Regions from separate parts of the Duganella sp. 3397 genome, predicted to be linked through region 2. Evidence: predicted binding sites of a transcription regulator. Region 2 holds the regulator's gene; each other region holds the start of a gene.
What was found. Region 2 encodes sigma-54, which starts transcription at its own class of promoters, with help from an activator protein. Its sites were predicted from a motif close to TGGCANGNAANCTGCTTT; they were not measured.
Positions count from the first base shown of each region.

Region 1: glnA (type I glutamate--ammonia ligase) is a predicted target of sigma-54. The motif match lies at 4,624-4,641, and genes of this name have one in related genera.
Region 3: prpB (methylisocitrate lyase) is a predicted target of sigma-54. The motif match lies at 3,682-3,699, and genes of this name have one in related genera.
Region 4: J2X54_RS18025 (transglutaminase family protein) is a predicted target of sigma-54. The motif match lies at 4,640-4,657, and genes of this name have one in related genera.

Region 1 is NZ_JAVDVB010000004.1:624,791-632,607, forward strand. It holds gene J2X54_RS15615 (transglycosylase domain-containing protein) at 1-2,370, shown strand, start outside; gene J2X54_RS15620 (TAXI family TRAP transporter solute-binding subunit) at 2,564-3,916, shown strand; gene J2X54_RS15625 (rhodanese-like domain-containing protein) at 3,913-4,371, opposite strand; gene glnA (type I glutamate--ammonia ligase) at 4,684-6,099, shown strand; gene J2X54_RS15635 (DUF4124 domain-containing protein) at 6,226-6,738, shown strand; gene glnL (nitrogen regulation protein NR(II)) at 6,765-7,817, shown strand, end outside.
Region 2 is NZ_JAVDVB010000001.1:817,774-825,590, forward strand. It holds gene J2X54_RS03590 (monovalent cation:proton antiporter family protein) at 1-169, opposite strand, end outside; gene J2X54_RS03595 (KpsF/GutQ family sugar-phosphate isomerase) at 296-1,294, shown strand; gene J2X54_RS03600 (HAD family hydrolase) at 1,294-1,833, shown strand; gene lptC (LPS export ABC transporter periplasmic protein LptC) at 1,846-2,451, shown strand; gene lptA (lipopolysaccharide transport periplasmic protein LptA) at 2,461-3,072, shown strand; gene lptB (LPS export ABC transporter ATP-binding protein) at 3,074-3,826, shown strand; gene J2X54_RS03620 (RNA polymerase factor sigma-54) at 3,830-5,314, shown strand; gene hpf (ribosome hibernation-promoting factor, HPF/YfiA family) at 5,390-5,749, shown strand; gene J2X54_RS03630 (alginate lyase family protein) at 5,815-6,777, shown strand; gene J2X54_RS03635 (enoyl-CoA hydratase/isomerase family protein) at 6,774-7,817, shown strand, end outside.
Region 3 is NZ_JAVDVB010000008.1:193,594-201,410, forward strand. It holds gene J2X54_RS23130 (histidine kinase) at 1-590, opposite strand, end outside; gene J2X54_RS23135 (alpha/beta hydrolase) at 608-1,477, opposite strand; gene prpR (propionate catabolism operon regulatory protein PrpR) at 1,891-3,585, opposite strand; gene prpB (methylisocitrate lyase) at 3,738-4,622, shown strand; gene prpC (2-methylcitrate synthase) at 4,649-5,800, shown strand; gene acnD (Fe/S-dependent 2-methylisocitrate dehydratase AcnD) at 5,836-7,817, shown strand, end outside.
Region 4 is NZ_JAVDVB010000005.1:338,408-346,224, forward strand. It holds gene J2X54_RS18020 (circularly permuted type 2 ATP-grasp protein) at 1-1,198, opposite strand, end outside; gene J2X54_RS18025 (transglutaminase family protein) at 1,240-4,584, opposite strand; gene J2X54_RS18030 (transglutaminase family protein) at 4,796-5,590, shown strand; gene J2X54_RS18035 (putative zinc-binding peptidase) at 5,517-6,722, opposite strand; gene acnA (aconitate hydratase AcnA) at 6,904-7,817, shown strand, end outside.

The DNA of each region.
Region 1 (7,817 bases), on a different contig from region 2:
CGCATCGTCATCGAATACCTGAACACGGTGCCGCTGTCGGCCAAGCCCGGCTATGGCGAAGTCAATGGCGTCGGTGACGGCATGTGGGTGTGGTACGGCCGTGCCTTCGACGAATTCAACCGCATCATGGCGCGCGACCTGGAAAAGCCGGACGCCGATACCGCGCTGGTGTACAAGGAAGCGCTGAGCCTGATGATCGCGCAGCGCCGCCCCAGCTACTATCTGGGCGACGGCGCCGACGACCTCGACCAGCTGGCCGACGCCCACCTGCGCATCCTGGCCAAGGATGGCGTAATCACGGCCGCCATGCGCGACATGGCCCTGAAACAGAAACTGCATCCGGCCAAGGGCAACGGCCTGCAAGCGGCGCCGCCGATGACCTTTGTTTCGCGCAAGGCCACCAATGCGATCCGCAACCACCTGGCCAACCTGTTGGGCGACAACCGGATGTACAACCTCGACCGCCTGGACCTGGACGTGACCAGCACGCTGGACGCGCAGGCGCAAACAGCGGTCACGCAAGTATTGAACGACTTGCGCGACCCCGAGCGCGCCAAGGCTGCCGGCCTGACCGGTAAGGGCATGCTCGGCAACGGTGACCCGGCCAACGTGGTGTACAGCTTTACCCTGCTGGAAAAGGGCAAGGACACCAACTTCCTGCGCCTGCAAACCGACAACTACGACCAGCCGCTCGACATCAACGAAGGCGCCAAGCTCGACCTGGGCTCGACGGCCAAGCTGCGCACCCTGGTCAGCTACCTCGACATCATGGACCAGCTGCACAAGAAGTACGCGGGCATGGGTGCCGCCGAGCTTGGCAAGGCGGTGGTCGATCCGCAGGACAAGCTGTCGCTGTGGGCCATCGATTACTTCAAGGGCTTGCCGGTGGGCGGCGAAGCGCGCGCCCTGACGCCGATGCTGCACGCGGCCATGGAGCGCAAGTATTCGGGCAACCCGGGCGAAGGCTTCTTCACGGGTGGCGGCCTGCATTACTTCGGCAACTTCTCCAAGGAAGACAACGGCAAGATCCTGACCGTGACCGAGGCGCTGCGCCGTTCAACCAACCTGGTGTTCGTGCGCCTGATGCGTGACGTCGCCAAGTTCTACATGTTCCAGACGCCGGGCTCGTCCGCCTCGCTGCTGGCCGACGCCGACGATCCGCGCCGCGCCCAGTACCTGGCGCGCTTCGCGGACAAGGAAGGCAAGGAGTTCCTGGCGCGCTTCTGGGCCAAGTACAAGGGCAAGCCGGTCTCCGAGTTCGACAACATCATGCTGGCCAACCTGCGCCGCACGCCGGTGCGCCTGGCCGTGATCCACCGCACCGTGTATCCGAAAGCGAGCCAGCAGGAGTTTGCCTCGTTCCTGCGCGCCAACCTGTCGTCGCAAAACGAGGTGTCGGACGAACGCGTGGCCAAGCTGTACGACCAGTACGCCATCGACCAGTGGTCGCTGGCCGACCGTGGCTACCTGGCCAGCGTGCACCCGCTGGAATTGTGGATGGTGGCCTACCTGCACGCTAACCCGGGCGCCACGCTCACGCAGATGAACGCGGCCAGCGAGAAGGAGCGCCAGGAGGTGTACGAGTGGCTGCTGAAAACCAAGCGCAAGCACGCCCAAGACCGCCGCATTGCCGGCCTCCTGGAAGTGGAAGGCTTCATGGAAGTGCACAAGCAGTGGAAGAAGATGGGTTACCCGTTCGATTCGCTGGTGCCGTCGTACGCGACCACGCTGGGCGCCTCGGCCGACCGGCCGGCCGCGCTGGCTGAGCTGATGGGCATCATCGTCAACGGCGGCGTGCGCAAGACCAGCCAGCGCGTGACCTCGCTGCACTTTGCCAAGAACACCCCGTACGACACCACCGTCAGCCGCGCCAAGCCCGTCAGCAACGAGCAAGTGCTGGCGCCGGAAGTGGCGCAGGTGGTGGCCGAAGCGATCCGTGGCGTGGTGTCGGACGGCACCGCCAAGCGCGCACGCGGGGCCTTCACCACGTCCGACGGCACTTTGCTGCCGGTGGGCGGCAAGACCGGTACCGGCGACCAGCGTTTTGACGTGTATGGCGGCGGCGGGCGCCTGATCGAGTCGCGCTACGTGAACCGGTCGGCCACGTTCGTGTTCAATATCGGCGAGCGTTTCTTCGGCAGCATGACCGCGTACGTGCACGGGCCGGAGTCGAAGAACTATGACTTCACCAGCGCGCTGCCGGTGCAGCTGCTGGTGGTGCTGGCGCCGCATTTGATGCCCTTGATCGATCCGCATCCGGTCGCGAAACCGGTGGTGGCGCCGGCAGCGGTGCCGGGCACGGCGCCGGAAGTGGCGGCCGCGCAGCCCAAGCCGGTTGCGCCAGCGCCGCTGCGGGCCTGCGGCGGCTGATCCTTACCCCCACAGCACTGGGGTCGGACCCCGTACGGGGTTCGACCCCATGGGTGTCAGGGGTAAAAAGCGCCCGTACGGGGTCCGACCCCATGGGTCTCGGGGGTAAAAGACCCCGTCTGCATCGGGTTTCACTTGCAAGCAGCGCCAATTGTTGGCACTGTAGCACCCCATGAAACCGATGCGCCATCACATGTCCAAAATCCTCAAGTTCACGCAGTTCTCGCTGCGTGACCTGCTCGCGTCCACCGCGCCCACCGTATTGCTGATCGTCGGCGTGTGCCTGCTGGCGTACTGGCTGGTCGATCCGGCGCCGCCGCGCACGGTGCGCCTCGGCACCGGCCAGGAAAACAGCGCCTACGAGGAGTTCGGCAAAAAATACGCGGCAGTCCTCGCCAAGCACGGCGTCAAGGTCACCCTGGTGCCATCGGCCGGGTCCGGCGAAAACCTGCGCAACCTGCGCGACGGCAAGGTCGATATCGCCTTTGTGCAAAGCGGCAGCACCAATGAAGAAGCGGCCGACCGCGAACAGTTGACGTCGCTGGGCAGCCTGTTCGTGGAACCGCTGTGGCTGTTTCTGCGCGAGGCCAAGGACAAGAAGCCGATCACCCAGCTGAGCCAGCTGCGCGGCATGAAGATCAATTACGGTCCCAAGGGCGCCGGCGCGCCGCGCCTGCTGCACCAGGTGCTGGAATTGAATGGCCTGGAGAAGGGCGATGTCGAGCGCTTTTCGCTGGCCAATACGCCAGCCGTGGTGGAACTGCTGGAAGGGCGCATCGATGGCCTGGTATTTACGTCCGCGCCGGAAGCGCCGCTGATCCAGATGCTGCTGCAAACGCCGGGCATACAATTGTTCGACTTCACCCAGGCCGAGGCCTATGCGCGCAAGCTGCCGTTCCTCACCCACGTGACGCTGCCGCAGGGCATCGTTGACCTGGGCCGCGACATTCCGGCACGCGAGTACAGCCTGATTGCGCCCACCGCTACGCTGGTGGCGCGCGAGGACATGCATCCGGCGCTGATCGATTTGTTCGTGCAGGGCGCCAGCACCATCCATAACGGCGCCGGCTGGTTCCAGCAGCAGGGCCAGTTCCCGTCGGCCAAGTACACCGAAATTCCGGTCGATGCCGAGGCAGCCAAGTTCTACAAGAATGGTCCGCCGCTGCTGCAGCGTTACATGCCGTTCTGGGCCGCCAACTTCCTCGACCGCATGTGGGTGGTGATGCTGGCGCTGAGCGCCCTGATCCTGCCGTTATCGAAGATCGTGCCGCCGCTGTACGTGTGGCGCATCCGCTCGCGCGTGTACAAATGGTATGGCCAGTTGCGGACGGTGGAGCAGAAGGTGGAAGAGGCGCCCGAAGGCGCGCGCATGCAGGTGTATGAAGCGCAGTTGCGCCGGCTCGACGAGATCGAGGAACTGGTCAACCAGATCTCGATCCCGCTGTCGTTTGCCGACGGTTTGTATGGCCTGCGCTCGCACATACAGTTTGTGCGCAAGCGGATACAGTTCTTGATGGTGGAGGGGGCGGAGGCGGTCCCGGCCTAGGCGCCGGTCCACGGCAATCCCGCCTTGCACCACCCATTCAAATTCTTGCGGTGAGTGTGCTCATCCTTCTCGCCCTCGAAGCCCTCGAGGATATCGAAGCAGTGCTGGTAGCCGTGTTCGGCTGCCAGTTTGGCTGCACCACGCGAGCGCACGCCGGAGCGGCACAGGAACAGCAACACCTGGTCCTTGCGCGCCACCGAGTTCAATTGCTCGATAAATTCCTGGTTGGTGTTGCCGCCAGGGTAAGTCGTCCACTGTACCGCACCATGTTGGGCCTCGGGGATTTTGACCCGCCCCACCCAGTCGCGCTCGGCGTTGGTGCGCACATCCACCAGCTTGACGGCGTTGTCGAGCGACAGCAGCTCGAACGCTTCCTCGGGCGTGACCGCGCCGGCGTAGGTCCACTCCTTGTTGCGGCCGCACGCGGTGGCCAGGATCTCATCAATTTTGCTCATGTCATGTTCCCGTAGACGTTTGCGATTATTATAGGCCTCCTGTGCGGGCCGAAGGCGGTGCGCACCAAAGCGAGGCATTTTTAAGCAGAAATTCCGAATTGCACAAACATGGTGCGATTTCTTGATAATGCACCGTTGTGGTGCTATGTTGACTGGCGTCAGATTTGTGTTGTGCCACCGCGCGCCCGATTTTGGACGCACTTGGCGGCAAGTTCAAGGACGCTATCAACATAATCGCAACGCCAGATCGGCTGGCATGGATACTGCTTAGTGTAGGTGCACCAGTTCCGCAAATTATCTTAGGAGAGACGCATGGCAATGACAGCCGCAGAAGTTCTGAAAATGGTCCAGGAAAACGAAGTAAAATTCGTTGATTTCCGTTTCGCTGATACCCGTGGTAAAGAACAGCACGTCACCGTGCCAGTGTCGCACTTCGACATCGACAAGTTCGAATCGGGTCACGCCTTCGACGGTTCCTCGATCGCCGGCTGGAAAGGTATTGAAGCATCGGACATGATCCTGATGCCTGATCCAAACACCGCGAACATCGATCCCTTCATGGAAGAGACCACGCTGTTCATGCAATGCGACGTGATCGAGCCTGCCGACGGCAAGGGCTACGACCGCGATCCACGCTCCATCGCCAAGCGCGCTGAAGCCTACCTGAAATCGTCGGGCCTGGGCGACACCGCCTACTTCGGTCCCGAGCCAGAATTCTTCATCTTCGACAGCGTGCGCTGGAAGATCGACATGTCCGGTTGCTTCGTCAAGATCGATTCCGATGAAGCATCGTGGTCCACCGGCGAAAAAATCGAAGGCGGCAACAGCGGCCATCGTCCAACCGTCAAGGGCGGCTACTTCCCGGTGCCGCCAGTGGACAGCTTCCAGGACATGCGTTCGGAAATGTGCCTGATCCTCGAATCGCTGGGCATCCCGGTCGAAGTGCACCACCACGAAGTGGCCGGCGCCGGCCAGAACGAAATCGGCACCAAGTTCTCGACCCTGGTCGAGCGCGCCGACTGGACCCAGAACCTGAAATACGTGGTCTGGAACGTGGCCCACAGCTACGGCAAAACCGCCACCTTCATGCCGAAACCTATCGTTGGCGACAACGGTTCGGGCATGCACGTGCACCAGTCGATCTGGAAAGACGGCGTCAACCTGTTCGCCGGTGACGGCTATGCCGGCCTGTCGGACACCGCGCTGTTCTACATCGGCGGCATCATCAAGCACGCCAAGGCGCTGAACGCGATCACCAACCCAGGCACCAACTCGTACAAGCGCCTGGTGCCAGGCTTCGAAGCCCCGGTCAAGCTGGCGTACTCGGCTAAAAACCGTTCGGCATCGATCCGCATCCCGCACGTGGCCAATCCAAAAGGCCGTCGTATCGAGACCCGTTTCCCGGATCCACTGGCCAACGTGTACCTGTGCTTCGCCGCGCTGCTGATGGCCGGCCTGGACGGTATCGCCAACAAGATCCACCCGGGTGAAGCAGCGTCGAAAGACCTGTACCACCTGCCGCCGGAAGAAGACGCACTGATCCCGACCGTGTGCGCTTCGCTGGAAGAAGCGCTGGAAAACCTGGACAAGGACCGCGAGTTCCTGACCCGTGGCGGCGTGTTCTCCGATTCGATGATCGATGCCTACATCGAACTGAAAATGCAGGACGTTCAGCGCATGCGCATGACGACTCACCCTGCAGAGTTCGACATGTACTACTCGCTGTAATAGCAACAAGCAGGGTGCCGGTTGCCGGCGCCCTTCATAAAAAACGCGGAAGAAGGCGCAGGCTTTCCCCGCGTTTTTGTTTGTGGTGTTGTATAGTCGGATGGATCCACCACCCACGGAATGACAATGATTTTGAGTTTGCAACGCTTGCTGGCAGCGGTCGTGCTGGCGCTGGCGAGCGCCACGGCTGCCGCCCAGGGCGTGATCTACAAGTGCACGCCACCGGGCGGCAGTGTCGAGTACACCGACATCAAGCGCGGCAACTACTGCACGGCGATGGACTTGCCGGGCACGGTGATCGCCGCGCCGCCGCGCCGCACCGCACCTGGGGCCGCCCGTCCGCAGGCAGCTCAGCCCGCCACTGCCACCGCGGTGCCGGGCGCCTTCCCGCGCGTGGACAATGCCGAGCAGCGCGCGCGTGACGCCGACCGCCGCGCCATCCTCGAAGACGAGCTGAGAAGCGAGCAGCAAAAGCTGGCCGCGTTGCGCGCCGAGTACAACAACGGTGTACCCGAGCGGCGCGGCGACGAGCGCAACTATGCCAAGTACCAGGAGCGCACGGCCGCGCTGCGCGACAGCGTGGGCCGCACTGAAAAGAATGTCGAAGCGCTGAAACGTGAAATCGGCAATATTCGCTAACCCAACCCCCTTCCGATGAGTTTGAGATGAGTCCTGTCACCCCCACGACGTCCCTGCGCCCGGCCACGCTGGCCGGGCTGGAATTACTGGCCTCGGCCGTCGTCATGCTCGACGCCACTGGCCATATTGCCTACGCCAACGCGGCCGCCGAAAACCTGCTGGCCAGCTCTCTCAAAGCGCTCTCGCGGCAAAAGCTCTCCGCCCAGTTCCTCAACCCCGATGAACTCGACCACATCTGCGCCCAGGCACGCGAACACAAGTTCTCCGACCTGCGCCAGGACCTGACGCTCGAGCGCGCCGGCCGCGATCCGCTGCACGTGCACAGCATCGTCTCCGCGCTCGACGAGCCGCCCGGCCACATCCTGATCGAGCTGCGCGAACACTTGCAGCATTTAAAACTCGACCGCGAGGAGCGCATCCTCGACCAGAGCCAGGTCAACAAGGAACTGATCCGCAACCTGGCGCACGAAATCAAGAACCCGCTCGGCGGCATCCGCGGCGCCGCGCAATTGCTGGAAATGGAACTGCCGGCGCTGCACGCGGTGCAGCTGCGCGAATACACGCAGGTGATCATCAAGGAAGCGGACCGCCTGCAAACGCTGGTGGACCGCCTGCTGGCGCCGCACCGCCGTCCGCACATCGTCGGCGACGTCAACATCCACGAGGTGCTGGAACGCGTGCGCAGCCTGATGCTGGCCGAGTTCCCGTCCGGCCTGACCATCTTGCGCGACTACGACGCCTCGATCCCCGAGTTCCGCGGTGACAAGGAGCAGCTGATCCAGACCGTGCTCAACATCGCCCACAACGCTGCGCAAGCGCTGGCGGCGCAGATGGAAGAGGGCGACGCGCAGATTATTTTGAAGACGCGGGTGGCGCGCCAGGTGACCCTGGCCAAGGTTCGCTACGGGCTGGCATTAGACTTGCATATCATCGACAATGGGCCGGGCATCGCACCCCAGATTCGTGACCGCATTTTCTACCCGCTGGTGTCGGGCAGGGAAGGCGGCAGCGGACTGGGACTGACATTGGCGCAAACCTTCGTGCAACAGCACATGGGCGTGATCGAATGCGATAGCCGG
Region 2 (7,817 bases):
CGTGGGTGGCCTCGCTTTCCATGGCCCAGCCGAGCGCGTGGGGGCCGATCAGGATGCCGACGGCCAGGTAGCCGAGCATGGGCGGCAGGTGCATCATGCGGAACGCCACCACGCCCAGCACGGCGCTGCCTAATAACACCAGGGTCAGTTCGAGCGGGGAAAACGTCATGTTGCCGTAGCCGTCAGTTTTTTATTCAGTGGTTTCGCCCCACGCAGGCGCATTGTTTCGACTGGCAAGTTTTTTGCTTTCTTAATTCGGCTATACTTGGGTATGAGTGTAACCCATGAAAAAACAATGCTGAAAGCTTTTGACGCAAAAATGGCCGCGCACGCGCTGCAGTTGGCCCGGGAAACGTTGCAAAACGAGGCCGCCGCCATTACTGCCCTCGAGCAGCGCATCGATGCCGACGACAGCGTCGCCCGTGCCATCGAGCTGTTGTTAAATTGCAAAGGCCGGGTGGTCGTCTCCGGTATCGGCAAGTCCGGCCATATTGCCCGCAAGATGGCCGCCACGTTCGCCTCCACCGGCACGCCGGCGCTGTTCGTCCATCCGGCCGAGGCTGCCCATGGCGACCTGGGCATGGTCACCGCCGACGATGCCTTCATTGCGATTTCCTACTCGGGCGAGAGCGGCGAGTTGATGACCATCTTGCCGGTGGTCAAGCGCATGGGCAGCAAGGTCATCGCCATCACCGGCAAACCCGGTTCCAGCCTGGCCAATATCGCCGACGTGCACCTGAATGTCGCCGTGGCCAAGGAAGCGTGCCCGATGAACCTGGCGCCGACCACGTCCACCACCGTCACGCTGGCGCTGGGGGATGCTTTGGCGGTCGCCTTGCTCGACCTGCGCGGCTTCAAGGAAGAAGATTTTGCCCGTTCGCACCCGGGCGGCGCGCTGGGCCGGCGCCTGCTTACCCACGTGCGCGACGTCATGCGCAGCGGCGCCGATGTGCCGAAAGTCCACGCCGACGTCAAGCTTACCGACGCGTTACTCGAAATCACCCAGAAGGGCATGGGCATGACTGCCGTGGTCGATGCCGACGACAAGCCGATCGGCGTGTTCACCGACGGCGATCTGCGCCGCATGATCGAAAAAGTGCAGGACTTCACCCGTGTCGTGATCCGCGACGTGATGCATCCGAACCCGCGCAGCATTGCGCCGGAAAAGCTGGCAGTCGACGCCGTGGCCGTGATGGAACAGTTCCGCATCAACCAGATGCTGGTGACCGATGCCGACGGCAAGCTGGTCGGCGCCTTGCACATCCACGACCTCACTCGCGCCAAGGTGATCTGATGACCGAATTGACCATGCGGACTGTGCATGAACGCGCTGCGCGCGTGAAACTGATGATTTTCGACGTCGACGGCGTGCTCACCGACGGCAGCCTGCACTACGGCGCCGACGGCGAAGCGCTCAAGACGTTCAACGTCTACGACGGCCTGGGCATCAAGCTGTTGCAGGAATCCGGCGTGCAGACCGCCATCATCAGCGCGCGCACGTCGCCGCAGGTGATCAAGCGCGCGGCCGACCTGGGCATCAGCTACCTGCACCAGGGCGGCCACGACAAGCTCACGCCGTTCAAGGCGCTGCTGGAAAAGACCGGCTTGACTGCCGAGCAGGTCGGCTTCATCGGCGACGACGTGGTCGATCTGCCCATCATCGCCCGCGTCGGTTTCGCGGTGGCGGTGCCGAACGGCCGGCCCGAAGTGCTGGCGCGCGTGCACCACGTCACCACCGCCCAGGGCGGGCGCGGCGCGGTGCGCGAAGTGTGCGAACTGCTGTTGCAGGCGCAGGGCACGCACGCGGCCGTCATGGCGCAATTCATGGTGTAACGGAGACCGGGCATGCGTAAAAGAACAGCACATCGTTGGCCGCTCACCTGGATGGTCGTGCTCGGCGTGTTCGTGGCCGTCGGCACGGGCTGGATGGTGCAGCTGATTAACGAATCGAACCAGGATACGGCGCAGGACAAGTTCCGCAACGAGCCCGATTACATCATCGACCGGTTCAGCGTGGTGCGCATGACCAAGGACGGCAAGCCGGCCTATATCCTCTCCGGCGACAAGCTGACGCACCTGCCGGCCGAAGAAGCATCCGATATCGTCAAGCCCTACATCAACACCTTGTCGGCCGAGCATCCACCGATGACGGTGCGTGGCGACACCGCCCGGGTGGACCAGGACAACTCACGCGTCAAGCTCAACGGCAACGTCAGCGTGGTGCGCCCGGCCAGCGGCAAGAGTGGCGCCGCGTCGCAGGCCATGAGCCTGACCACGTCCACGCTCACCGTGTTCCCGGACGAGCAACGGATGGAAACCGCTGCACCGGTCGAGCTACACCTGGGCAATACGGTCGCCACCGGCGTGGGCATGACCGCCAACAACGCAACGCTGCAAACCCAACTGGGTGGACGCGGCAAGATCACCGTGCCGCCGCGTGCGGCACGCTAAAGGAAGATTATGAGAGCAAGCACCAAGCACACCTTCTGGTCGGCAGCACTGCTGCTGGCGGCCCTGGCCATCCCGGCGCACGCCGAAAAAGCCGACTCCAACAAGCCGATCGAAGTATCGTTCGACCAGGCCGACTCCGACGACGTCAAGCAGATCAAGACCTTCACCGGCAACGTCATCCTCACGCGCGGCACTATCCGCATGACCTCGCCCAAGGCGGTGGTCACGCAAGACCCCGAAGGTTTCCAGTTCGTGGTGCTGACCGGCACGCCCGGCGTGCAGGCCACGTTCCGCCAGAAGCTCGACGGCGACACCGATAAATGGGTGGAAGGCCAGGCCGACCGTATCGAATACGACGACAAGACCGAGCTGGTCAAGCTGATCTCCAAGGGCCGCATCAAGCAGCTCGAAGCGGGCAAGGTGACCAGCCAGGTCGATGGCGAATTCATCTCCTACGACAGCCGCCGCGAAGTGTTCGCGGTCAAGAATACCAGCAGCGGCGAGAGCAAGCCGGGCGCCGGCCGCGGCACCATGGTGATCCAGCCGTCGTCCAAGCGTCCGCCGATCGCGCCGGCCCAGCCGACGTCTCCAGCACCTGCCACCCAGCCTGCGGGGAAATGATATGGAACCGAGTTGCGGTAGCACCCTGATCGTTCGCGGCCTGCAAAAAAGCTATGGCAAGCGCCAGGTCGTGCACGACGTCTCGCTGCAAGTGGAATGCGGCGAAGTGGTGGGCCTGCTGGGCCCCAACGGCGCCGGCAAGACCACGTCGTTCTACATGATCGTCGGCCTGGTGCCGTCCGATGCCGGCACCATCGACATCAGCGGCGTCGATATTTCGAGGCTGCCCATCCACCGCCGCGCATCGCTCGGCCTGTCGTACCTGCCACAGGAAGCGTCGGTGTTCCGCAAGCTGACGGTGGAAGAAAATATTCGCGCTGTCCTCGAAATTCAAAAAGTGGACGGCAAGTCTTTATCCAAGGCTGACATTACCGAACGGCTCAATACCCTGCTGGCCGATTTGCAAATCGAGAAGCTGCGCGACAACCCCGCGCTCTCGCTCTCCGGTGGCGAACGCCGCCGGGTGGAGATCGCCCGTGCGCTGGCTACCAACCCGCGCTTCGTGCTGCTCGACGAACCATTCGCCGGGGTCGACCCGATTGCCGTGATCGAGATCCAGCGCATCGTGCGCTTTCTCAAGGAGCGGCAGATCGGCGTCCTCATTACCGATCACAATGTGCGCGAGACGCTGGGCATCTGCGACCGCGCATATATCATCAACCAGGGCTCGGTGCTGGCTTCGGGCCGTCCGGACGACATCATCGCCGACGAATCGGTCCGCCGCGTCTACCTGGGTGAACACTTCCGAATGTAATCCATGAAACAGTCATTGCAACTGCGAACTTCGCAGCATCTCGCGCTGACACCCCAACTGCAGCAATCGATCCGCTTGCTGCAGCTCTCCACGCTGGAGCTGCACCAGGAACTCGAACAACTCCTTACCGATAATCCGCTGCTCGAACGGCTCGACGATCCGCTCGACCATTCACTGCGCCTGTTGTCCGACGGCGCCATCAGCCAGCAGGCGCCGTCCGGCGAAGCGCCGTCCGAGTCGGGCCCGCAGGAAGCCGCGCCGGCAGGCGAGGCCGACACCTACGACGGCCCTGCTGCCGATACCGAAAGTACCACCGCCGAAGCGGACATGGACTGGAGCGACGCCGGCCGCAGCAAGGCGCCCGACGACGAGGACGCACGCCCGCAGATCGAGGCCCACCACTGCACCCTGCGCGAACACCTGATGGAGCAGATGCGCGTGACCGTGCTCGAGCTGCGCGACCGCGCGCTGGTCGAACTGATCATCGACGCGCTCGATGAAAACGGCTACCTCGAAGAAGCGCTCGACGAGATCCACGCGCGCCTGCCCGAGGAACTGGAAGTCGATATCGACGAGCTGCAAACGGCGTTGTCGCTGCTGCAAAGTTTCGATCCGGCCGGCGTGGGCGCGCGCAACGCGGCCGAGTGCCTGGCGCTGCAAATCAAGCGCTTGCCCGGCATCCCGATGGTCACGCGACGCATGGCCGTGGCCATCGTGGAAAAGCATTTGACGTGGTTTGCCCAGCGCGATTTCAACAAGCTGAAAAAAGCGCTGCTGTGCGACGACGAAGACCTGCGCGAGGCGCAGACCGTGATCCGCCAGTGCAATCCGCATCCCGGTGCGGCGTTCGCGTCCGACGTCTCCGACTACGTGGTGCCCGACGTGATCGTGAAAAAATCGCGTACCGGCTGGCAGGTCAGTTTGAACAACGACGTCATGCCGCGCCTGCGCGTCAACGCCATGTACGCCAACCTGCTCAAACAGAAGAAGGGAGATGGCGGCGAGGGCGCCATGGGCGCGCAGCTGCAGGAAGCGAAGTGGCTGATCAAGAATATGCGCCAGCGTTTCGACACCATCCTGCGCGTGGCGCAAGCGATAGTAGAACGACAAAAGAACTTTTTCTCGCACGGCGCGGTTGCCATGCGCCCCCTTGTGCTTCGCGAAATTGCTGATACACTGGGTTTACACGAGAGCACCATTTCTCGGGTAACAACTCAGAAATACATGCTCACGCCGCATGGCATGTTTGAGTTGAAATATTTTTTTGGTAGCCATGTCGCCACCGAAGCAGGCGGTGAAGCCAGTTCAACGGCGATACGGGCATTGATCGTGCAACTGACAGGAGCTGAAGACCCTAAAAATCCTTTATCCGACAGTAAGATTGCGGACATGCTGGGAGAACAGGGCATGGTGATTGCGCGACGCACTGTTGCCAAATATCGCGAAGCCCTCAAAATCCCTCCAGTCAGTCTCCGCAAGTCTTTGTAGTGCACTGGTTCCTGCGTGCCCGGCATCAATGGGCAACGCACTAACCGTCAGCGACATCTATCTTTAGGAGTGTGTATGAATCTCACCATCAGTGGACATCATCTCGAAGTGACCGCCGCCATTCGTGAATACGTGCAGAGCAAGCTCGAACGCGTGACACGGCACTTTGATCAAGTGATTGATATTGCTGTCATTCTGACCGTAGATAACCTTAAAGAGAAAACCAAGCGCCAAAAGGCTGAAATCAATCTGCGCCTGTCCGGTAAAACGGTCTACGTGGAGAGCCTGTCGCAAGACCTGTACGCTGCGATCGACACCCTGATCGACAAGCTGGACCGCCAGGTCATGAAGTACAAAGGCAAAGTCCAACAGCACGGCCACGATGCGATCAAGCATCTCCCGGATAACTTCGAACCAGCTGCCGCCGCCCTTTAAAATAACGGCGCGACAACACCAACTAAGGGCGCAACCATGGCGCCCTTTCTTGTTTTTGGGATTCCATGAAAATTGTTTACCTGGTTTATACCGTTTCCGCTCTTGCTGTTGCTTCCTCTTCCTACGCCACCACGTGCCAGCCGGCGCCGGCTGCCGTCATCGACATCGACGCCAACAGCTACTACAACGACGCCAACCACTCCGTGATCGACCCGGCGCGGCGGGCCAAAAACATCGCCAGCACCGAGCCGGTCGAACAATTCTTGTCCGGCGTGGCGCGCAACGCCAGCCGCTACCAGGCCAGCGGCAAACCGGCGGACGCCGCCTGCGCCTTGAACTGGCTCGAGGGCTGGGCAGGGCAGCAGGCCATGCTGGGCAAGATGTCGAGCGAGCAGGCGTATTTCGTGCGCAAGTGGACCTTGGGCGGCCTGGCGCTCAGTTACGCGCGCGTGCAGCCGGCCGCCACCCCGGCGCAGAAAAAATCCATCGAAGCGTGGCTGTCCACGCTGGCCGACGCCACGCTCACGCACGCCGATACCCGCAAGGGCAAGCGCAACAACCATTATTACTGGGAAGGGCTGGCCGTGACCGCCGTGGGCGCCGTCACCGGCGACCAGCGCTTTTTAAAATGGGGCCACGGCGTGTTCGACAACGCCATGGCCCAGGTGGCGCCAGACGGCGCACTGCCAGCCGAAATGGCGCGCGGCGCCAAGGCCTTGCATTACCACGCGTTCGCCGCCGCACCGCTGACCATGATGGCGTCCATCCTCGACCTGCAATCGCCAACCTTGGACCGGCTGGTGAAATTTACGCTCGCTGCCGCGCGCGATCCGTCTGCCATGCAGCAGGCCACCGGCTTCAGGCAGGAAGAGGTTGGCGACATGCCGTTTGCAGTGATCTACGCCCGCCACATGGGGCAGCCTGCCGCAGCGCCGGCGAAATTCCAGGCGCGCCTGGGCGGCGATTTGACCTTGCCCAATCCGCTCGAACATCTGCCATCATCGAACAAGGCCACAGGACAACCATGAGCGCACACGTTTTAACTGCCGTCAGTGACGGCACCGCCGTCACCACGCTCGATCGCCCGCGCGCATTGAATTCGCTGTCGCTCGACATGGTGCGCGCCGTTACGCAAACATTGCTGGCCTGGCGTGACGACGATGCCGTGCAGGCAGTCGTCATCCGCGGCAGCACCGAGAAAGCATTCTGCGCCGGCGGCGATATCCGCTTCTTCCACGATCTTGGCCGCGCCACGCCGCAGCAGGGCAGTGCGCTGGTCGAAGATTTCTTCACCGAAGAATACGCGCTCAATCACCTGGTTCATCATTACCCGAAACCGTATATCGCGCTGATGGATGGCGTGGTGATGGGCGGTGGCATGGGCGTGGCGCAGGCCGGTCCGCAGAGCCGGGTACGTATCGTCACCGAGCGCACCAGGATGGCAATGCCGGAGACCAATATCGGCCTGTTCCCGGACGTGGGCGCCAGCTATTTCCTGTCTCGCTTGCCGGGCCGGCTGGGGCTGTACCTGGGCGTCGCCGGTGCGACCATCGGCGCGGCCGATGCCTTGTATGCCGGCTTGGCTGATCACTACGTGCCAGTGGCTGAATTACCGGCGCTGGAAGCCGTATTGAGCAGCAATGGCGGTGCTGGCCTGCCGGGGGCGATTGCAGCGTTTGCAGCGCCCTTCAAGGCTGCTGTGGGGCCAAGTGCGCTGGAACGCGACCGCGCCGCCATCGACCATCACTTTGGCGCCGGTTCGGTGCCAGCCATCATGGCGTCGCTGCAAGCGGACGACAGCGATTTTGCCCGCACCACGCTGGCCATGATGGCCACGCGTTCCCCGCTGATGATGTGCGTGGCGTATGCCCTGCAGGAGCAGGGTGCCGCAATGAGCATGGCCGACTGCCTGCGCATGGAACGCGCAGCCGTGCGCCGCACGCTGGAAAACGGCCAGGTCATCGAAGGCATCCGCGCGCTGGTGATCGACAAGGACCACGCTCCGCGTTGGGAACCTGCTGCGCTGGCCGACGTGACCGAAGCGATGGTCAGGCAGATTTTGGCGCCG
Region 3 (7,817 bases), on a different contig from region 2:
GCCAGCTGGTCGATCATTTGCGCGGCCGCGTCCTGGTCCTGGTAGACCAGGGCGCGCACGCTGTTCATGCTGTTGAAGAAAAAATGCGGATTGACTTGCGCCTGCAAGGCGCGCAGTTCGGCTTCTTTCGCGCTCAGTTGCAGTTGCAGCGCTTCCGCTTCGAGCCGGGCATTGCGGCGCAGGTTGGCGACGAGCATATAGAAGATGCTCCAGACCAGGTACACGCCCCACCAGAACAGCAGCGCCCCCGGCAGCCACCCCGCGCCATGCACCTCGCCGAACGGCTTGATGACGAAATAGCCGACTGTCTGTATCGCCGTGTGCACGGCGCTGAGCAAGGGCAAAGCGATGGCGATGGTTCTCCACGACACGCGCACGCGGTTGTCAATGCGGCGTTTGAGGAACCGGCGCCACAGGTGGGAAATCAGCAGGCCGCCCGTCACACCCCAGTAGCCAATCGCGATCGCGGCCAGCGTGCGCTCGGCGCTCGGTGTCATCGCCACCATCAGCAGCGGCAGGAAGTTCCAGCCGGCCAGCTGGAGGATCCAGTACCAGTTCAGGCGGGCGGGCAGGGGGCGATGGTCGGTCACGGGCATTTACAGTGCATTCATTTCAAAAACTGGTCGATGCGATCATACATCCAGTCCGGGTCGTCGAGCATGATGAAGTGGCGGGCGTTGTCCGCCAGCTCGATTTTCACGCCTGGCAGCTGGCGGTACTGGTCCTGGTAGCCCTGCAGGAACTGGTCACGGGTACCGAAGTTTTTATAGGCGATCCAGGTGCCCATCACCAGCGTGGGGGCCTTGATGCGGGCGACTTCCTGGCGCAGGTCTTGTGCCATCAGGTCCGCCATCGCGTTGGCGACCGTGGTACGGTCTGACTGCTGGCCCCACACCAGTGCGCGCTGTACATCGGCTTCGCCGGTGATCATGGTGCGCAGTGTTTGCAGCTGGCCGGCCTTGTAAGTGGCGGCATCCATGCCCAGCATCCGGGTGCGCATGCCGGCGGCCATTTCCTTCATCTGCGGACCGGTAATGCTCGGCATCTGGATGGCGGCCAGTGCCGGCAGGCTGTCCACGATGACCAGGCGGCCTACCTGGTCCGGATGGTCGGCAGCCAGTTTCAACCCCAGGAAGCCACCGAGGCTGTGACCGACGATGACCGGCTGCTGCAACTTGTTGGCGGCGATGTACTCGCTCAGTTGCTGTTCGGCGGTGGCCAGCAGCGGCGCATCGATGGCAGGCACGCCAGCAAAGCCGGCCAGGGTCAGCACGTGGCAGCGGCGCGCGCCGCAATAGCGTTTGACGGTGCCGTCCCATACCGCGCCCGCTGACGACAGGCCCGGGATCAGGATCATCGGTGTGCCGCTGGCATTGCCCGTGACGTCGACCTTGAAGGCGGTGGTGGGGGCGGCGATTGCGGATGAGGCGAGCAGCAGGCTGGCGGCGAGGGTGGCAACGATGCGGGGCAAGGACATGGTATTTCTCCGTGGTGAGTGAGTGGAACCATGTTAGCGGCGGGGTCGGCGCGCGGCGACCGCTGGCGGATGAGCGGTCGCTGGCAGATGATGAGCGGCTACGAGCACTGACATAGCCTCCATAGCTGCGTTGCAGTTCCTCGCCTACGTTCGTACTGTCTTCGTCGGCGCGCCTTGCTCTGGAGGCTAGGTCAGGCTCTAATGCCGTTAAGTTAAGCGAAAAGTCTTAAATTTGTTTGCTTAAAAACGTCGTCCCCGCGCAGGCGGGGACCCAATTTGGCGGGCATTTCGGCGAATTTCGCAGAACTTGGGTACCCGCCTGCGCGGGTACGACGGATATGCGGAGCTTAACTTAACGGCATTAAGGTCAGGCTCCGGGGCTCACAGCGTTTGCGGTTGGTGCGCCGATGTCGCTAATCGCGTTGCAGCTGCTCCTGGTTGTCAGCCTCGGCACGTAGCCGGCGCCATAGCGTGGTGCGGCTGATGCCCAGGTAGTCGGCAGCGGCGTCGCGCCGGCCGTCGAAGCGGGCCAGCACCTCTGTTGCGCTGGCCGTGTCGCGGTGCGCGCGGCCGATGCCGGGCGACGATGCAGTGGCGCCGGTAGCAGCGCCACCGGCGCCAACACCGGCGTGGCCGCCCAGCTCCGGCGCCACGCCCACGATGAACGCGGGTGTGAGCGCCTGCAGCGGCTCGGCCGCCAGGAATAGTGCCAGGCGTTCGGCCAGGTTGCGCAGCTCGCGCACGTTGCCGGGCCAGGCGTATGCTTGCAGCAGCGGCGCGCAGGCGGCCATCTCGGCGCGCAGGTTGGGATGCGGCCTGGCGCCCAGCGACGCCAGCGCATGTTTGAGCGACCACTCGGCCAGCGCTGTCACGTCGCCGGGCCGCGCGCGCAGCGGCGGCAGCGTCAGCCGCAGCACCGCCAGCCGGTAGAACAGGTCGGCGCGGAAGCGGCCATCGCGCACGCGCTGTTCCAGGTCGCAGTGGGTGGCGCTGATGATGCGCACCTCGACGCTTATCGGCCGGGTGCCGCCCACCCGCACTACCTGCCGTTCTTCCAGCACTCGTAATAAACGCGTTTGCAGCGTGAGCGGCATTTCGCCGATTTCATCGAGGAACAGGGTGCCGTGGTTGGCAGCCTCGAACAGGCCGGCGTGGCCGCCGCGCCGTGCGCCGGTAAATGCACCTTCTTCATGGCCGAACAGCTCCGATTCCAGCAGCGACTCGGCAATGGCGCCGCAGTTGACCGCCACGAAGGGCCGGTTCTGCCCCAGGCGGCGCGGGCCCTCGTTGTGGATGGCCTGGGCAGCCAGTTCCTTGCCGCTGCCGGTCTCGCCAAAGATCAATACCGTGGCCGGCGATTTCGCGTACAGCACCACCGTCTGGCGCACGGTTTCCATGGCAGCCGATTCGCCGCGCAGGTCGGTGATGCCATGGCGCGCGCGCAGGGTGTCGGCCGCCGCGCCGGTGCTGAAACCGGCGCCACGCGCGCGGCCCCGGCTCGCTTCGAGCTGGGTCAGGCGTGCCAATTCCAGCGCGTCGTCGAAGGCATGGCGCACCGACGCCGCCGAATACACGAACACGCCGGTCAATCCCGCTTCCTCGGCCAGGTCGGTAATGCGGCCAGCGCCGACGATGGCCTTGATGCCGGCCGCCTTCAGATCGTTGACCTGGTCGCGGGCATCTTCCTCGGTCACATAGGTGCGCTGCGCCACGTCGATGTCGAAGGTGGCGGTGAACTCGGCCAGTTCCTGCAGCCGCTCCTGGTAGGTGACGATGCCCACGTGCGGCGACACGCGCCGCGCCCGCGCCAGCGCCTGCAATACATCGAAACCACTGAAGCGGGCCACGACCACCGGTACCGACAGCCGGCTGCGCAGGTAGGCGGCGTTGGAGCCGGCAGCGATCACGGCGTCGCAGCGCTCGGTAGCCAGGCGCGCGCGAATATGGCGCACGGCGTCGTCGAAGCCGAGGTGGATCTGTTCGATGGTGGCGCGGTTGTCGTATTCGAGCGTGATGTGGCGGAACAGGTCGGACAGGCGCGAGACGGAAACGGTCCAGATCACCGGTTTATCGTCGGGGTCGAGCGGCAGGGAAGGTGAGGGGCGCATGTTGCAATTGTAGTGCATCCGTTTCGATGTTTCAGAGTGAAACGTTTATGAAACATTAAAATTCTCTAAGTGCTTGATTTTTAAAGATCGAAACGGTGGCACGGCGTTTGCAGTATGTTGAACAACTTCACCGCAACATTGAAAGGTCATCCATGAGTTATTCCGCAGGCGCCGCGTTCCGCCAGGCTGTGCAAGAAGAATCGCCGTTGCAGGTGGTCGGCGCCATCAACGCCAACCACGCCTTGCTGGCCAAGCGCGCCGGTTTCCGCGCCATCTATCTGTCGGGCGGCGGCGTGGCGGCCGGCTCCCTGGGCTTGCCCGACCTCGGCATCTCCAGCCTGGACGACGTGCTCACCGACATCCGCCGCATCACCGACGTGTGCGACCTGCCACTCCTGGTCGATGCCGACACCGGCTTTGGCGCTTCGGCCTTCAACGTCGCGCGCACCGTCAAGACCATGATCAAGGCCGGCGCCGCCGCCATGCACATCGAAGACCAGGTAGGCGCCAAGCGCTGCGGTCACCGGCCCGGCAAGGAAATCGTCTCGCAGCAGGAGATGGTGGACCGCGTGAGCGCCGCCGTCGATGCGCGCACCGACGACCAGTTCGTGATCATGGCCCGCACCGACGCGCTGGCCGTCGAAGGGCTGGACGCGGCGATTGCCCGCGCCGTCGCATGCGTGGAGGCGGGCGCCGACATGATCTTCCCCGAAGCGATGATCAGTCTCGAGATGTACAAGCAGTTCGCCGCCGCCGTCAAGGTGCCGGTGCTGGCCAATATCACCGAGTTCGGCTCCACCCCGCTGTTTACGGTGGACGAGCTGCGCGACGCCGACGTGGGCCTGGTGCTGTACCCGCTGTCGGCGTTCCGCGCCATGAACAAGGCGGCCGAAAACGTCTATGGCGCGATTCGCCGCGACGGCACCCAGCAGAACGTGCTCGATACCATGCAGACGCGCGCCGAGCTGTATGAACGGATCAATTACCACAGCTTCGAACAGAAGCTCGACGCCCTGTTTGCCGCGCAAAAAAAATAATCGTTTACGGATCTCAGGAGACCATCATGTCCGATACCACCACCACCTTCAAACCCAAAAAATCCGTCGCCCTGTCCGGCGTCGCTGCCGGTAACACGGCGCTGTGCTCGGTCGGCAAGACCGGCAACGACCTGCACTACCGCGGCTACGACATCCTTGACCTGGCCACCACCAGCGAGTTCGAGGAAATCGCCTACCTGCTGGTGCACGGCAAGCTGCCCAACGACGGCGAGCTGCGTGGCTACAAGGCCAAGCTGCGCTCGCTGCGCGGCCTGCCGCAGGCAGTCAAATCCGCGCTGGAAGCCTTGCCGGCAGCGGCCCACCCGATGGACGTGATGCGCACCGGCGCCTCGGTACTGGGCTGTGTGCTGCCGGAGAAGGACGACCATAACGTGCCGGGTGCGCGCGACATCGCCGACCGCCTGATGGCGTCGTTCGGCTCGATGCTGCTGTACTGGTACCATTACAGCCATAATGGCAAGCGCATCGAGGTGCAAACCGACGACGACTCGATCGGCGGCCACTTCCTGCACCTGCTGCACGGCTTCAAGCCGCCCGAGAGCTGGGTGCGCGCCATGCACACGTCGCTGATCCTGTACGCCGAACACGAATTTAATGCATCCACCTTTACCGGCCGCGTGATCGCCGGCACCGGTTCCGACATGCACTCGGCCATTACCGGCGCCATCGGCGCGCTGCGCGGTCCCAAGCACGGCGGCGCCAACGAGTTCGCGTTCGAGATACAGAAGCGCTACGAAAACGCCGACGAAGCGGAAGCGGACATCCGCAACCGCGTGGCCAACAAGGAAGTGGTGATCGGCTTCGGCCATCCCGTATACACGATTTCCGATCCGCGCAACGTGGTGATCAAGGAAGTGGCGCGCCAGCTGTCGCAGGACGGCGGCTCGATGAAAATGTTCGACATCGCCGAGCGGCTCGAAACCGTGATGTGGGACGTGAAAAAGATGTTCCCCAACCTGGACTGGTTCTCGGCCGTGTCGTACCACATGATGGGCGTGCCGACCGCGATGTTTACCCCGCTGTTCGTCATCTCGCGCACGTCGGGCTGGGCCGCGCACGTGATCGAGCAGCGCATCGACAACAAGATCATTCGCCCGTCCGCCAACTATGTCGGTCCCGAAGACCTGCAATTCGTGCCGATCGAGGACCGTGCATGATGAGCAAATCGATGAGCAAATCCATGAGCATCGCGATGAACACGCAGTTCCGCAAGCCGCTACCCGGCACCGCGCTCGATTACTTCGACGCGCGCGCCGCTGTCGAGGCGATTCAACCGGGCGCCTGGGACGGGCTGCCGTACACCTCGCGCGTGCTGGCCGAAAACCTGGCGCGCCGCTGCGACCCCGCCACGCTCGATGCCTCGCTGGCGCAACTGATCGAGCGCCGCCGCGACCTCGATTTTCCATGGTTCCCGGCCCGCGTGGTCTGCCACGACATCCTCGGCCAGACCGCGCTGGTGGACCTGGCCGGCCTGCGCGACGCCATCGCCCTGCAAGGCGGCGACCCGGCGCTGGTCAACCCGGTGGTGCCCACCCAGCTGGTGGTCGATCATTCGCTGGCGGTGGAATGCGGCGGCTTCGATCCCGATGCCTTTGCCAAGAACCGCGCCATCGAAGACCGCCGCAACGAAGACCGCTTCGACTTCATCGACTGGACCAAGAAGGCGTTCAAGAACGTCGATGTGATCCCGCCCGGTAACGGCATCCTGCACCAGATCAATCTCGAGCGCATGTCGCCGGTGATCCAGGCCCAGGACGGCGTGGCCTTTCCCGACACCCTGGTCGGCACCGACTCGCACACGCCGATGGTCGATGCGCTCGGCGTGATCGCCATCGGCGTCGGCGGCCTGGAAGCGGAAAGCGTGATGCTGGGCCGCGCCTCGTGGATGCGCCTGCCCGACATCATCGGCGTGGAACTGACCGGCAAGCCCGGCCCCGGCATCACCGCCACCGACACCGTGCTGGCGCTGACCGAATTTTTGCGCAAACAGAAAGTGGTGTCGTCGTACCTGGAGTTCTTCGGCGAAGGCGCCGCCCACCTGACGCTGGGCGACCGCGCCACGATTTCCAATATGGCGCCCGAATACGGCTCCACCGCCGCCATGTTCTACATCGACGAGCAGACGATCAAGTATTTGCGCCTGACCGGCCGCGATGAAGACACGGTCAAGCTGGTGGAAACCTATGCGAAAGAGACTGGCCTGTGGGCCGACGCGCTGGCCACTGCGCAGTACGAGCGCGTGTTGACGTTCGACTTGTCGTCGGTGGTGCGCAATATCGCCGGACCGTCGAACCCGCACAGCCGCGTGCCGACGTCCGAACTCGCCGCCCGTGGCATCAGCGGCGTGGTGGAAAACGAACCGGGCCTGATGCCCGATGGCGCCTGCATCATCGCGGCCATTACCAGTTGTACCAACACCAACAACCCGCGCAACATGATCGCCGCCGGCCTGCTGGCCCGTAACGCCAATGCGCGGGGCCTTACGCGCAAGCCGTGGGTCAAGTCGTCGCTGGCGCCCGGTTCCAAGACCGTCACGCTGTACCTGGAAGCGGCCGGGCTGATGGCCGAACTCGAACAACTGGGCTTTGGTGTGGTCGCTTACGCCTGCACGTCGTGCAATGGCATGTCGGGCGCGCTCGAGCCAAGCATCCAGCAGGAGGTGATAGAGCGCGACCTGTACGCCACCGCCGTCCTGTCGGGCAACCGCAATTTCGACGGCCGCATCCACCCGTATGCCAAGCAGGCCTTCCTGGCCTCGCCGCCGCTGGTGGTGGCGTATGCGATTGCCGGCACCATCCGCTTCGATATCGAAAAGGATGTGCTGGGCGTGGACGCTGGCGGCTGTCCGGTCAAACTGGCCGACATCTGGCCGTCCGACGCCGAGATCGATGCGGTCGTTGCGGCCAGCGTGAAACCCGAGCAGTTCCGCAAGGTGTACATCCCGATGTTCGCCCGCGAGGCTGATGATGGCGTGGCGGTCAGCCCGCTGTACGACTGGCGCCCGCACACCACCTACATCCGCCGCCCGCCCTACTGGGAAGGGGCACTGGCTGGCGCGCGGTCGCTTACCGGCATGCGGCCGCTGGCGCTGCTCGGCGATAACATCACCACCGACCACCTGTCGCCATCGAACGCCATCATGGCCGACAGCGCGGCCGGCGAGTACCTGGCAAA
Region 4 (7,817 bases), on a different contig from region 2:
GGCCGAACACCGCCGATTGCGGACGCTGGGCAAAACTGGGCTTGATCACCAGGCGGTCGAGCTTTTCGATCACCGCTTCCAGTGCGGCCGGCTCGCCGCACCACCAGGTCGCCACCGACGGCATTTTCAACGGCTCGCCCAGCAGGCGGCGCGACAGCGCCGGCAGGAAGCCGAGCAGGGCGCCCGATTCCAGCAGGCTGGAACCGAGGCTGTTGGCCACCACCACGTTGCCGCGCCGGGCCGCTTGCGTCAGGCCGGCCACGCCCAGCATCGAGCTGTCGAGTTCCAGCGGGTCGCACGCTTCGTCGTCCACCCGGCGCAGGATCACGTGCACCCGATGCAGCCCGGCCAGGGTTTTTAAATAGACCACACCGTCGCGCACCGTCAGGTCGCCGCCTTCCACCAGCGCCAGCCCGAGATAGCGCGCCAGGTAAGCCTGTTCGTAATAGCTGGCGGTGCGCGGACCGGCCGTGAGCAGCACGATCAGCGGCACGTCGCCTTCGCGCAGCGGCGCCGGCTTGTCGCCGCTGGCCGCGCACAGCCGGCCCCAGTGCACCAGGCTGTCGTGCATGGTGCGGAAGAATTGCGACAGCGGCTGCACCTTCAATTCGCGCAGCAGGTCGGGGAAGGTGGGGGAAATGATGGCGCGGTTTTCCAGCGCATAGCCGGCGCCCGACGGCGCCTGCGTGCGGTCGGCAACCACCCACCAGCGGCCATCGGCTGCGCGCGCCAGGTCCACCGCGTAAAAGTGCAGGGCGACGTCTTCGAGGTGGCCGATATCGTGGCAGGGGCGCAAAAAGCCCGCGTGGCCGTGGATCAGCGCCGGCGGCAGCAGCCCTTCGCGCAGCATCTGCTGCTCGCCATAGACGTCGCCGAGGATCTTGTTGAGCAAGGTGGCGCGCTGGATCACCGCCGCCTCGATCACGGCCCAGTCGTCGGGCGGCAGGATCAGCGGCAGCGCGTTCAGGTCCCACGGCCGCTGGCGGCCATCGCGGTCGGCCGGCACGTTGTAGGTGACGCCGTTTTCGCGCACCTGGCGCTGCACCATCTCGTTACGCTGACGCATCATGCCCGGCGCTTCGAGGCCCAGGTTGTCGAGCATGGCGCGCCAGTGCGCACGCGGCACCCTGGCCGCGTCCAGCATTTCATCGAAGCTGTCGGGCGCGGCCAGGTAATGGGCGAGAAGGGGAGATGGCATGGCGCGAGACTATGGAACGATTGCTGGAACGAAACAATAGGTCAATACGGCTGCCAACGCAAGTCCAGGGTCATCGGGAAGCTCGGATTGTGTGCCTCTTTCATCACAGTCATCGGGCCCGGTGTGTGACCGTGCGGCCAGAAGCGCGCAAACCGGCGCGCCTCCGCGGCGTTGGCGTTGACCGGCGAACCGGCCTCGCTGCGTCCGCCCGGATGCACCACGTGGTAGGTGCAGCCGCCAATCGCGCGCCCGCTCCAGGTATCGACCAGGTCGAACGTGAGCGGCGCCTGCACGCGGATGCTCGGGTGCAGCGCCGACCATGGGCTCCACGCGCGGAAACGTACGCCAGCCACGTATTCGCCGGGCACGCCGGTCGGATGCAGCGGCAGCATGCGACCGTTGCAGGCGACGATGTGGCGCCCGTCCGTGAGGCCGCGCACCAGCAGCTGCATGCGCTCCACCGACGAATCGACATAGCGCGCGGTGCCGCCGGCGGAGACTTCCTCGCCCAGCACATTCCATGGCTCGATGGCCTGGCGCAGTTCCATTTCCACGCCTTCATAGACCACGGTGCCGAAGCGCGGGAAGCGGAACTCGATGAACGGCTCGAACCAGTGTTCCTCGAACTCGTAGCCGGAGGCGCGCAGGTCGCGCGCGACGTCGCGGATATCCTGCGCCACGAAGTGCGGCAGCATCCAGCGGTCGTGCAGCGCCGTGCCCCAGTGGACCAGCTTGGCCTGGAACGGCTGGCGCCAGAAGCGCGCCACCAGCGCGCGCAGCAGCAACATTTGCAGCAAGCTCATACGCTCGTGCGGCGGCATTTCGAAGGCGCGGAATTCCACCAGGCCCAGGCGGCCGGTGGGGCCGTCCGGCGAATATAGCTTATCGATCGAAAATTCCGAGCGGTGCGTATTGCCGGTCAAATCGACCAGCATGTTGCGCAGCAGGCGGTCGACCATCCACGGCTTGTCGCCGTCGTGCATGGTCGGCAGCACCTGGTCCATCTGCTGGAAGGCAATCGCCAGCTCGTACAGGTTGTCGTCGCGTGCTTCATCGACGCGCGGCGCCTGGCTGGTCGGTCCGATGAAGGTGCCCGAGAACAGGTACGACAAGGCCGGGTGCACCTGCCAGTACGTAATCAGGCTTTTGAGCAGGTCGGGGCGGCGCAGCATCGGGCTGTCTTCGGCGGTGGCGCCGCCGAGCGTGGCGTGGTTGCCGCCGCCAGTGCCGGTGTGGCGGCCGTCGAGCATGAATTTTTCGGTGCCCAGGCGCGTTAAGCGCGCTTCCTGGTACAGCGTGGACATGTTATAGACCAGCTCATTCCAGCTCGCTGCCGGGTGGATGTTCACTTCGATTACGCCGGGATCGGGCGTCACGCTGAGCAGCTTGATGCGCGGGTCGCGCGGTGGCGCGTAGCCTTCGAGGCGCAGCTTGAGCTTCAATTTGGCGGCGGTATTTTCCACCGCCGACACCAGCGCCAGGTAGTCCTCGACGCGTTTGAGCGGCGGCATGAACACGTGCAGGCGGCCGCCGCGCACTTCCACGCACAGCGCGGTGTGGATCACGTCGCGGGCGGCGGGGTCTTGCGGCGTGCGCACCTTGGCTTGATCGGCTGATTTGCCGGCTGCCAGGCCCAGCACTGGGCGCTTGTCTTTTTTTGCGACCGGCAGTGCGCCGCGCGGCGAAAACGGATCGACGTCGAATTCCAGGTCGGCTTCTCGCTCTTCCGGCAGGACCCACGGCAGCGTGGCCAGCGGCAGGCGCAGGCCCATCGGCGAATCGCCTTCGAGCAGGTACAGGTGTTCGCGGCGCAGCGGCCAGGCCGAGGTGCGCCAGTTGGTGCCCAACATGACCGACGGATCGTAGTCGGCAGCCTTCAAAGGCAGCACGTAGCCGGCCACCTGGCCCAGGCCGCGCTCGAGCAGGCGCGCCAGGCGGCGCCGTTCTTCCGGCGACTTCAGGTCGGCCTGCAGAGGATCGATATTGCGCGGCAGCGCCTGTTCGCGCTGGGCTTGCAGCAGCACGTCTTCGTAGGCGGCAATCGGGCTGTTGGCGGGCAGACGCAAGTTCTTGGCCAGTTCGGCGATGAAGCTGGCCGCTTCGTCGCTGCCATAGCCATCGTTGACGTGATCGTCGGAGAACAGCGACGCGTCGTACCACATCGGCTGGCCATCGACGCGCCAGAAAATATTCAGGGCCCAGCGCGGCAGCGGCTCGCCCGGGTACCATTTGCCCTGGCCGTAGTGCAGCATGCCGCCCGGCGCGAAATGGTTTTTCAGGCGGTGCATCAGGTTGCCGGCCAATTCGCGCTTCTTGTCGCCGTGGGCCAGCGTGTTCCATTCGGCGCCGTCCATGTCGTCGATCGAGACAAAAGTCGGCTCGCCGCCCTGGGTCAGGCGCACGTCCTGGCGCTTGAGGTCAGCATCGACTTGCTGGCCCAGCTGGTCGATCTTGTGCCAGTCCGCTTCCGAATACGGTTTGGTCACGCGCGGGTCTTCGTGGATGCGGGTGACCGTCATCTCGTGGAAGAACGTCACCTCGGCCTGGTCGGTATAGCCGCTCACCGGCGCGGCCGACGACGGCATCGCCGTGCAGGCCAGCGGAATATGGCCTTCGCTGGCCAGCATGCCGGACGTGGGGTCGAGGCCGATCCAGCCGGCGCCGGGGATGTACACCTCGGTCCACGCGTGCAGGTCGGTAAAATCTTCGGCCGCGCCGCTGGGGCCGTCGAGCGCCTCCTGGTCGGCGCGCAGTTGAATCAAATAGCCGGAAACGAAACGCGCGGCCAGGCCCAGCTCGCGCAAGATCTGCACCAGCAACCAGCCGGTATCGCGGCACGAGCCGGAACGCTTTTCCAGCGTTTCTTCGGGCGCCTGCACGCCCGGCTCCATGCGCAGCAGGTAGGCGATATCGAGCTGCAGGCGCTGGTTGATGGCGACGAGGAAGTCGTTGGTGAGGATCGGTTCGGCCAGCAGGGCGGTGCGGGCCGACTCCACCCATTCTTTCACCAGCGGACCGGCCGCTTCGGTGCGCAGATAGGGGCTGAGTTCGGCAGTCAGCTGTTCGGGATACGCGAACGGGAATTTCTCGGCGTATTTCTCAACGAAGAAGTCGAACGGGTTAATCACCGTCATGTCGGCCACCAGGTCCACCGTGAAGTCGAGCACGTCGGTTTTTTCCTGGAACACGAAACGGCCGATGTAGTTGCCGTAAGGGTCTTGCTGCCAGTTGATGAAATGGTCTTCGGGCTGCACCGTCAGTGAGTACGACAGGATCGGCGTGCGCGCATGGGGAGCCGGGCGCAGGCGTACTTCGTGCGGCGACAGGTTGACCAGGCGGTCATAACGGTAACTGGTCTTGTGGTGCAGCGCGATACGGATAGCCATGCGGAATGCCTTTTCGATGTTGGGCGCGACCTTGAGTCATCGCGATGAGCTTGTTTAAGCATGATTCATACCTGATATCCCAGCGTAACACGCCGCGCACCGCAGGCACGTTTCTTGATGATAGTGTCGATGATAAGATGCGTTGTGGTCAATTTCCCAGCGCGGTGCGCCATTATGGTGCAGACCATCCCGAACTTGAAAGCGATTCCCCATGTGGCTGCGCACTGCCTGCACCCTCGGCTTCACCCTCGACGCTCCCACGCCGTTCATCTTGATGTTGCGGGCGCGCAGCGGCGCCCAGCAATGGGTGGCGCGCGAGTCCTATACGCTCACACCCAGTGTTCCTGTCGTGGAATTTACCGATATGTATGGCAACCTGTGCCAGCGCCTGGTGGCGCCCGCCGGTGAATTTTCCATCGAGACCACTGCCGACGTGATGACTGCCGACGAGATCGACGTGGCGCCCGGCGCGCCGTTCGACGCAGTGCAGGACTTGCCCGACGGCGTGCTGACCTTTCTGCTGTCGAGCCGCTATTGCGAGTCCGAGCAGTTCACCACCATGGCGGCGGAAATCGTCGCCGGCGTAGCGCCCGGCTACGACCAGGCGGCCGCACTCTGCGACTGGATCCGGCGCGAGGTGCGGTTCGATCCGGCCACCGTGTACGGCCAGATGACCGCCACCGAAGTCAACCTGCGCCGCGAAGGCGTGTGCCGCGACCTGGCGCACCTGGGTATCGCCCTGTGCCGCAGCCTGTGCATCCCGGCGCGGATGGTGGTGGGATATCTGCACGGTCTGGTGCCGATGGACCAGCATGCGTGGTTCGAAGCCTGGGTGGGCGGGCGCTGGTACACCTTCGATCCCACCCAGCCCAACGCGCGCGGCGGCCGCGTCACGCTCGCTTACGGACACGACGCCGCCGACGTGGCGATCTTCAACCAGTTTGGACCGGCGTCGCCGCCGGTGCTGATGCAGGTGGCGGTGGAGCTGCTGGCGCCGCCGGCTTAGTGTCGAGATTGCTTGCGGGCTCAGGCGTGGGCTTTTTTGCAGGCTTCGGCAAATTCTTGATGCCGGTCTTCTTGTACGAGGCCACCACCTTGTGCACGAAGGTCAGTTTTTCCAGCACCGGGGTGCTGAGCTTGAACGGGTACGAATCCGGCATGCCGATGCTGCGATTGAGGCTGTTGAGCACATAGGTCAGGGCGAACCAGTCGGAGATGGTGTCGTCGAACGTTTCTACCCGGGTGGTGGGCAGGGTCACGCCATCGAGTGACGGCTCGTCGGCCTTGGCGGGCTTGAGCGACAGGCCGCACGCGTGCGCGGTTTCCAGCGTGTCGATCATGTGCAGGTAGTGGGCCCAGGTTTCGGCCCAGTCTTCCCACGGGTGGGAACTGGCGTAGCTGCTGACGAAACGCTGTTCCCAGTCGGCCACCGGGCCGTCCTTGTAATGGCGCTGCAGCGCTTCGCTGTAATCGGCGCGTTCGTCGCCGAACAGGGTGCGGAAGCTGTCCTGCCACGCGGTATCGACCACCAGCCGGTCGAAATAATAATGGCCGCTCTCGTGGCGGAAATGGCCGAGCAGCGTGCGGTAGCGCTCGTGCATCTGCTCGCGCGTGCGTTCGCGCTCAGCCGGATCGGCTTCGGCGATGTTGAGCGTAATCAGGCCGTCGTCGTGGCCGGTCATCACGCATTCGTCGGGCGTGTCGCCGTCTTCGAGGAACTGGAATGCCAGGCCGGCTTCCGGGTCATCTTCTTTCGAGTTGGGCGTGAGGTTCAGCGCCGACAGCGAAAACAGCAGGCGGCGCTTGGCGGTTTCCAGGCGCGACCAGAGAATGTGGTTCTTTTCCGACGACAGCGTCGGGATCACCACCGTCAGCTGGCAAGACTCGCACAGTTCATGCTCGTCCTTGGCCGGGATCATCCAGTTGCACACATTGTGTTCCACGTAGTTACCGCATTGCTTGTACAGCTTGCCGGCATCCTTTTTGTTCAGGCTGCGCCACAGGCCGTTATCGGCCGGTTCGTAGGCATTGATGGTGCGCATTGCAGGCTGGAAGCCGAGCATGCTGTCGCAGTTCGAGCAGTGGGTATTTTCAAAAAACACTTGCTGGGAGCACTTGTCACAGTGGAACGTTTTCATTTGGCACCGGTTGTCAGAAGTTGTGGAAGTGGAGATGTTGTAGTTTCACAATCTAACAGTAAATTCAGGTTTGCAACGCTCGTGTAAGACTATGCCTCGCAATCGTGCGGGGGGGTAGCGCACGCATTTATTGGCTGCATTATTGATTGCATTTATAAGTGTAATTATGCAATCATGAATGATGAAAAATTTCACCGTTCCGTCCGACGTGGCCACGCTCGATCACGCTGGCCTGCACTACCAGGTAGTCGATCTGCCGGCCTTGCTGGGCGACGACCTGCACCGCTTGCCGGTGGTGCTGCGCCTGCTGCTGGAAAACCTGGTGCGCAATACCGCAGGTAGCGAGCGTGACGCCGGCGTGGCGGCGATAAAGCGATGGCTCGCTACCGGCACCAGCGAAGCGGAAATCGCCTTCCAGCCGGGCCGCGTGCTGATGCACGACACCACCAGCACGCCGGCGCTGGTCGATATCGCCGCCATGCGCGACGCCCTGGCCGAAGCGGGTCATGATCCGGCGCTGCTCAATCCGGGATTACCGGTGGACGTGTCGGTGGACCATTCGCTGGCAGTGGAGTTTTTTGCGCGCCGCGACGCAGCCGAGCGCAACCTGGCGCTGGAAATGCACCGCAACCAGGAGCGCTACCGCTTCCTGCGCTGGGCCGCGCAGGTGATGCGCGGCGTGCGCATCCACCCGCCAGGCACCGGCATCATGCACACGCTGAACCTCGAACAGCTGGCCACCGTGGCGCACGCGGAAGAGCGCAACGGCGTGCTGTGGGCCGTGCCCGACACCCTGGTCGGCACCGACAGCCATACGCCGATGATCAACGGCATTGGCGTGCTGGGGTGGGGCGTGGGCGGACTGGAAGCGCAGACCGTGATGTTCGGCATGCCCACCATGCTGCGCGTGCCCGACGTGATCGGGGTGCGCCTCACTGGCTGCCTGCCTGCCGGCGTCACCGCCACCGACCTCGCGCTGACGGTCACGCAGCGCCTGCGCGCGGTTGGCGTCTCCGGAGAGTTCGTCGAATTTTACGGCACGGGCGTGGCCACGCTCAGGGCCGGCGAACGCGCGGTGGTGGCCAATATGGCGCC